Regions from separate parts of the Streptomyces sp. NPDC016851 genome, predicted to be linked through region 2. Evidence: riboswitches for the same ligand, from Rfam matches in the RefSeq annotation. Region 2 holds a riboswitch; each other region holds the start of a gene.
The links. Region 2 has a riboswitch for cobalamin ahead of ACZ3I3_RS30315 (ABC transporter substrate-binding protein). Riboswitches for the same ligand answer to the same signal wherever they lie in the genome.
Positions count from the first base shown of each region.

Region 1: it holds a riboswitch for cobalamin, as region 2 does, so the genes downstream of both, ACZ3I3_RS13115 (ribonucleoside-diphosphate reductase subunit alpha) here and ACZ3I3_RS30315 (ABC transporter substrate-binding protein) in region 2, are expected to answer to the same signal.
Region 3: it holds a riboswitch for cobalamin, as region 2 does, so the genes downstream of both, ACZ3I3_RS28670 (cobalamin biosynthesis protein) here and ACZ3I3_RS30315 (ABC transporter substrate-binding protein) in region 2, are expected to answer to the same signal.

Region 1 is NZ_JBVHEP010000006.1:332,444-334,636, reverse strand. It holds gene mctP (monocarboxylate uptake permease MctP) at 1-332, shown strand, start outside; gene ACZ3I3_RS13120 (GNAT family N-acetyltransferase) at 405-911, shown strand; cobalamin riboswitch at 964-1,092, shown strand; gene ACZ3I3_RS13115 (ribonucleoside-diphosphate reductase subunit alpha) at 1,214-2,193, shown strand, end outside.
Region 2 is NZ_JBVHEP010000022.1:94,012-96,204, reverse strand. It holds gene ACZ3I3_RS30320 (FecCD family ABC transporter permease) at 1-131, opposite strand, end outside; gene ACZ3I3_RS30315 (ABC transporter substrate-binding protein) at 128-1,144, opposite strand; cobalamin riboswitch at 1,215-1,404, opposite strand; gene ACZ3I3_RS30310 (CoA-binding protein) at 1,486-1,914, shown strand; gene ACZ3I3_RS30305 (APC family permease) at 2,049-2,193, shown strand, end outside.
Region 3 is NZ_JBVHEP010000020.1:118,635-120,827, forward strand. It holds gene ACZ3I3_RS28670 (cobalamin biosynthesis protein) at 1-826, opposite strand, end outside; cobalamin riboswitch at 928-1,067, opposite strand; gene ACZ3I3_RS28675 (hypothetical protein) at 1,209-1,430, opposite strand; gene ACZ3I3_RS28680 (inorganic phosphate transporter) at 1,465-2,193, opposite strand, start outside.

The DNA of each region.
Region 1 (2,193 bases), on a different contig from region 2:
TCACCCGCTGGTTCCACCGCTGGGCGCTGCTCGCGGGCTGGGCGGTCGGCATGGTCTACGGCACGGCCGCGGCGTACGGCGTCGCCTCGCCGACCCAGAAGCACTTCGGCGGCTCGTCGAAGGAGATCCCGGGCATCGGCGAGATCGGCTACATCGGCCTCACGGCGTTCGTCCTGAACGTCGTCGTCACCGTCGTCCTGACCTTCGTCCTCAGGGCCCTGAAGGCCCCCGACGGCATCGACGAGACCAAGCCGGAGGACTACACGGCGGACGCGGGCGACCCCGGCGTCCAGGTGGAGCTTCCGCCGGCGACGGCGGGCACCTCGCACTGACTCGCAGGTGACAGCGGGCCGTCGGTGAGAAACCGGCGGCCCGTTGTCGTACCCGTCCCGCACACTCGGACCATGGACATCCTCATCCGGCGGGTGAAGCCCGCCGAACACGCCGCCCTCGGCGAGATCACCGCCCAGGCCTACCTGAAGGACGGCCTCCTCGACTTCGGGGAGAGCGACGAATACCTCGGCGAACTCAGGGACGTGGCCAAGCGGGCCACCGCCGCGGACGTCCTGGTGGCCACCCAAGGCGAACACCTCCTCGGTGGCGTCACCTTCGTCCCCTCCGGCGGTCCCATGGCCGACATCGCCCGGCCCTCGGAAGCCGAGATACGGATGCTCGCCGTCGCCCACGAGGCCCGCGGGCGCGGCGCCGGACAAGCCCTCGTCCGCGCCTGCGTCGACCGCGCCCGTGCGACGGACGGCTGTGTCCGCGTCGTCCTGTCCACACAGCGCACCATGCACTCCGCTCACCGCATCTACGAACGCCTCGGCTTCGTCCGTACCCCGGAGCGCGACTGGAACCCGATTCCGGAGCTCGCCGACATCACTCTCCTCACCTACGAGTTGACACTGTGAAACCGTCGCGACACTACATCTAGGGGTGCTTTTGCCACCCGGCACAAGATGTATGCTCGTGCTCGCTGTCGCCGCAGGGGAATCCGGTGCGAATCCGGAACTGTCCCGCAACGGTGTACCCATGCCTTTTTATGCCTGCATGGGAGTCAGTCCGAGGACCTGCCGACAGCGCGCCCGGCCGTCCGGCCGGTGTGCCTGACGTCCGGGCCTCGTGGAATGGGCCGGTGGACGCGACGCCGCGTGCGCTCGCGTGCTGCCCCCTGCCCTGCGAGGCCCCCGTGCCGAGCGAGGGAGAGCCCCACGTGACCATCGCGCCAGCCGATCCGGTCTCAGCCGCCGAAGAAGAGCACGACGGTCCTGGTGCCGCGCTGCTGCGGACCCTGACCGAGCTGACCGCCGACCTGCCCGACGCCGACCCCGGCCGGGTCGCCGCCGCCGCGCTGCGCGGCCGGTCCGCGCGGGCCGACGAGTCGGAGTTGCGCGAGCTGGCGACCGAGGCGGCCGCCGGCCTCATCTCCGAGGATCCCGCCTACTCCCGGCTGGCCGCGCGCCTGCTGACGATCGGCATCCGCGCCGAGGCCGCCTCGCAGGGCGTCACGTGCTTCACCGAGTCCGTCGCGGTGGGGCACCGGGAGGGCCTCATCGCCGACCGGACCGCCGAGTTCGTGCGCGTCCACGCCGCCCGTCTCGACGCCCTGATCGACACGGCCGCCGACGACCGCTTCGGCTACTTCGGCCTGCGCACGCTGCACAGCCGCTACCTGCTCCGCCACCCGATCACCCGCAAGGTGATCGAGACGCCCCAGCACTTCATGCTGCGCGTCGCCGCCGGTCTCGCCGAGGACAACACCCGCCGCTCCGTCGACGAAGTAGCCGCGCTCTACGGGCTGATGAGCCGCCTCGACTACCTCCCCTCCTCCCCCACCCTCTTCAACTCCGGCACGCGGCACCCCCAGATGTCGTCCTGCTACCTCCTCGACTCCCCCAAGGACGAGCTGGACTCGATCTACGACCGCTACCACCAGGTGGCGCGGCTGTCGAAGCACGCCGGCGGCATCGGCATCGCGTACTCCCGCATCCGTGCGCGCGGTTCGCTGATCCGCGGCACCAACGGCCACTCCAACGGCATCGTCCCGTTCCTGAAGACCCTCGACGCCTCGGTCGCCGCCGTGAACCAGGGCGGCCGCCGCAAGGGCGCAGCCGCGGTCTACCTGGAGACCTGGCACTCCGACATCGAGGAGTTCCTGGAGCTGCGCGACAACACCGGCGAGGACGCCCGCCG
Region 2 (2,193 bases):
AGATGGGCCGCGACGGCGGACCAGACGTCCGCGATCCGGATGTCGGCCGGGCCGACGGTGATCGCCAGGGCCAGGGAGACGGCCAGCAGCAGGACCCCAGCGGCACCGAACCCGAGCCCGCGGACGGTCACTTCACGAGCCCGAACTCGCGCAGTCCGGCGGCGACCTGTTCCACGCCCTCGACGGTGCGGATGGTCGGGTTCATGGCCTGCCCGCTGAGCAGCACGTACCGCTTGTGCCTGACCGCGTCCATGTTCCTGGTGACCGGGTTGGACTCCAGGAAGGCGATCTTCTTCGCGGCCGACTCGGCGGTCTGCGACTTGCGGGTGAGATCGCCGATGACGAGGACGTCGGGGTCGCGTTCGGCGACCGTCTCCCAGTTGATCTGCGGCCACTCCTCGTGCGTGTCGCCGAAGACGTTCTTCGCGCCGAGGGCCCGGGTGATGATGCCGGGCGCTCCGCAACAGCCCGCCATGTAGGGCGACTCGGAGTTGGCGAACCAGTACAGGAGGGTGACGTCGGAGGCCTGGATGCCCCGCGTGGCCTTCGCCGTGCGCCGCTGCAGGGAGGCCACGAGCTTGTCGCCCCGGTCCGGCACCCCGAACACGGTGGCCAGGTCGCGCACTTCGTCGTAGATGGTGTCGATGCCCAGCGCCTTGGCGCGTGCGCCGTCCCCGTCGCCGGAGTTGTCCTTGCCGGCGCAGTCCGACGGGGAGACGTACGTGGGGACGCCGAGCTTCTCGAACTGCTCGCGGGTGGCGACGCCGCCCTGGCCGAGGGTGGAGACGAAGGACGCCGTGACGAAGTCGGGGCCGGTGTCCAGGACCCGTTCGAAGGACGGGTTGTTGTCGGCGATGCGCGGCACCTTGGCGTTGGCTTTCGCCAGCCCCTTCATCACGGGGTCGGTCCAGGTGGCCGTGCCCGCGAGACGGTCGGCGAGGCCCAGGGAGAGCAGGATCTCGGTGGTGCCCTGGTTGAGGGAGACGGCGTGTTTCGGCGGGGCCTTCACGCGCACCTCGTGGCCGCAGTTGTCGAGCGTGACGGCGGCTTTCGCCGTGGTGGCCGGCGGGTCTCCGCAGCCGGCCAGGAGCAGGGAGCCGGCCGCGAGCAGGACGGCGGCACGGGCGGGTCGGGCGAGGGGCACGGGAAACCAGTCCTCAGTCGTCGAGGGCTCGATCGCGGAGCCCGGTCGTACGGTGCTCCCCCGCCGCGTACGGCCGCGGGGGCCGCCAGCAGGTCTTCGGACTCGGGTTCGTCCGGTGCGGAGCGCCTTCCCGGACGTCACACGCGACGTCCAGTGGCCGAGGCCCCGCCCGTCCCCCTCACCGCTGCGCGTCAGTTCCGGATTCGCACCGGATTCCCTGACCCACGTACATGGGTTCGACTGGCCTCGGCAAGCTATCACGGGGGGCGCGGGGGAATCACCGGGCACCGTACGTCGTTGTGCGGACAACAGTTCTTCCGCGACTCTTCAGGAGGCCACCGGTGTACGGCGACGAGGCAACGGTCCGCAGGATCCTCACCGAGCTCGGCGACACCTGGGCCGTGGTGGGCCTGTCGTCGAACCAGCGGCGCGCGGCCTACGGCGTGGCCGAGGTGCTCCAGCGCTACGGCAAGCGCGTCGTGCCCGTGCATCCGAAGGCGGAGACGGTGCACGGCGAGCAGGGGTACGCCAGTCTCGCCGACATCCCCTTCGACGTGGACGTCGTGGACGTGTTCGTGAACAGCGATCTCGCCGGATCGGTGGCGGACGAGGCGGTCGCCAAGGGCGCCAAGGGCGTCTGGTTCCAGCTCGGCGTCATCGACGAGGCGGCCTACGACCGGACCCGTGCCGCGGGCCTGGAGATGGTGATGGACCGCTGCCCGGCGATCGAGATCCCACGACTTCCTCATCACCGCGTACAGAATTCCTGAAGCGCTTTCCAGGAAATGCCCGCGCCCGGTCAAGGCTGCACAACGCGCCTTCTGCCGCCGGTTGACCGATTCCTAATCTGAGGCCTCTTGCTCGCAGAACTCACCGAGTTCTTTTACGAGAGGCCCCTTGATTCATGGTGAGCGTCGACCAGGCAGCAGCGGGGGTAAAAGGGGGTCCGGGCGGACTGCGCCGGGACGTCGGACTGATCGGGCTCATGTGGGCGTCGGTCGGTTCCATCATCGGCTCCGGGTGGCTGTACGGAGCCGAGAAGGCGGTCG
Region 3 (2,193 bases), on a different contig from region 2:
GCCCCGCCCCGTTGAGCACCGGCCGGTGCTCGACGCGCCCGCCGTACGACAGGGTTCCGCCCAGCCGCACCCCGAGCGCCCCCGCGAACGAGGCCTCCACGGGCCCGGCGTTGGGGCTCGGATGCTTGGCGGCGTCGGCACGCCAGGCGCGCACCGCTCCTCGGGGATCGTCTCCTGCCAGGGTCGCGAGCACGGCGGTCAGCCGGGCCCCCGGCCATCCCGCGAGATCGTCCAGCCGCGCGGAGGCCCACCCGTAGCGCCGGTACCGGGCCGACTTGTGCCCGACCATGGCGTCGAGGGTGTTGACGGCGCGGAACCCGAGGAGCCCCGGCACACCGCCGACGGCCCCCCACACGAGCGCCCCCACGACCGCGTCGGAGGTGTTCTCGGCGACGGACTCGACCACGGCCCGGGCGATCCCGTCGGCGTCGAGCGCCTGCGGATCCCGCCCGCACAGATGCGGTAGCCGCGCCCGGGCGCCGTCGACGTCCCCCGCCTCCAGGGCACGCCCGATGGCCCGCGCCTCCCGGGCCAGCGAAGTCCCCCCGACCACGGCCCAGGTGGCGGCACCGGTCAGCGCGACGGAGGCGACGGCGGAGTCCCGCAGGGCACGCGCGGCGACGCCCCCGAGCGCGACGGCTCCTCCCGCGCACACCGCGGTGTGCAGCGCGCCCCACGCTCGGTGGTCCCGCCACAACACCCGTTCCACGGCGCCCGCGGCCCGCCCGAACACGGCGACCGGATGCCCCCGGCGGGGATCGCCGAGCAGCAGGTCACCGATCAGACCGGCGGCGGCGCCGTACGCGAAGACGCGACCGGCACCCATGGGCTCAGCCGGCCGCAGGGGCGGGCAGGGGTGGGGTACTGAACCTCGATCGGCAGCCGCGCATGGCGATATGTCCTCACTCAGGGTGTCCACGCCCTGGTTCGACTAGACCGGCGGTGAGAGTTCCTGGCTCCCGGGGGTTGCTACCCCGGTGACAGTGGCGGGACCGCGCCGGACTTCCACCGGCTTCCTCTCCTGCCGCCGTTAATGGCCCCGGCAGTCCACCACGGCCGGGTTCAGCCGTCAACTTGCCGTTGACCTGCGAGGGGAGAGTGTGCAGAAGCCCACACCGGCGCTCCGACGCCGGGTTGGCGCCCCCACCACACGGCAACCGGGCGGTACAGGACCGAAGTCCCGTACCGCCCGGTGGAAGTGACCGTGATCAGGCCACGATCAGATAGATCCCGTATCCCACGGCCGCCGCGCACGCCGCGAAGCACGCGTACGCGCCGGTGACCGCGAGGCCCGCGGATCCGCCCTGGGCCACCGCCCGTTCGCGGCGGGACAGGCCGGTGATGCCGAGGGTGAACAGGGCCACCAGGGCCACGGTGACCACGAGGCTGACGCCGAAGACGGAGCCGAGGGCCGCCCAGTCGATCTTCATATCGGAGACTCTTCCTTGTTACCGGTCGGCGGGGTCAGACGGTGGTGGTCGTCGAGGGCGTCCGCTCGGCGGCGGCCTGGGCCGGGAACGACGGCACCGGGTCCTCCGTCGCCGTGCCGGCCGGCGGCGGCGTCACCGCGGCCATCGCCGTGGTCACCACACCGGCCGGCTCCGCCTCGTCGGCGTCGTTGACGTTGGTGTGGTCGACGACCTCACGCCGCGAGAGCTTCCAGATCGCCGCGCTGGAGGCGACGAGGAAGACGGCCACCACCGCGGTGCCCCAGCTGCCGAAGCCGGTGACGTACTCGGCGAGCGCGGCCACCAGGGCCGCCGCCGGCAGCGTCAGGCCCCACGCGACGAACATCCGCGTCGCCGTCGACCAGCGGACGACACCGCCCTTGCGGCCGAGCCCCGCGCCCATCACCGAGCCGGAGACGGAGTGGGTGGTGGAGAGGGAGAAGCCGATGTGCGAGGAGGCCAGGATGACCGTGGCCGCGCTGGTCTGGGCGGCGAAGCCCTGCTGCGGCTGGAGGTCGGTCAGGCCCTTGCCCATGGTGCGGATGATGCGCCAGCCGCCGAGGTACGTGCCGAGCGCGATGGCGATGCCCGCCGACAGGATGACCCACATGGGCGGGTCGGAGTCGGGGGCGACGGCGCCGCCGGCGACCAGGGCGAGGGTGATGACACCCATCGTCTTCTGGGCGTCGTTGGTGCCGTGGGCCAGGGAGACCAGGCCCGCGGAGGCGATCTGGCCGGCGCGGTA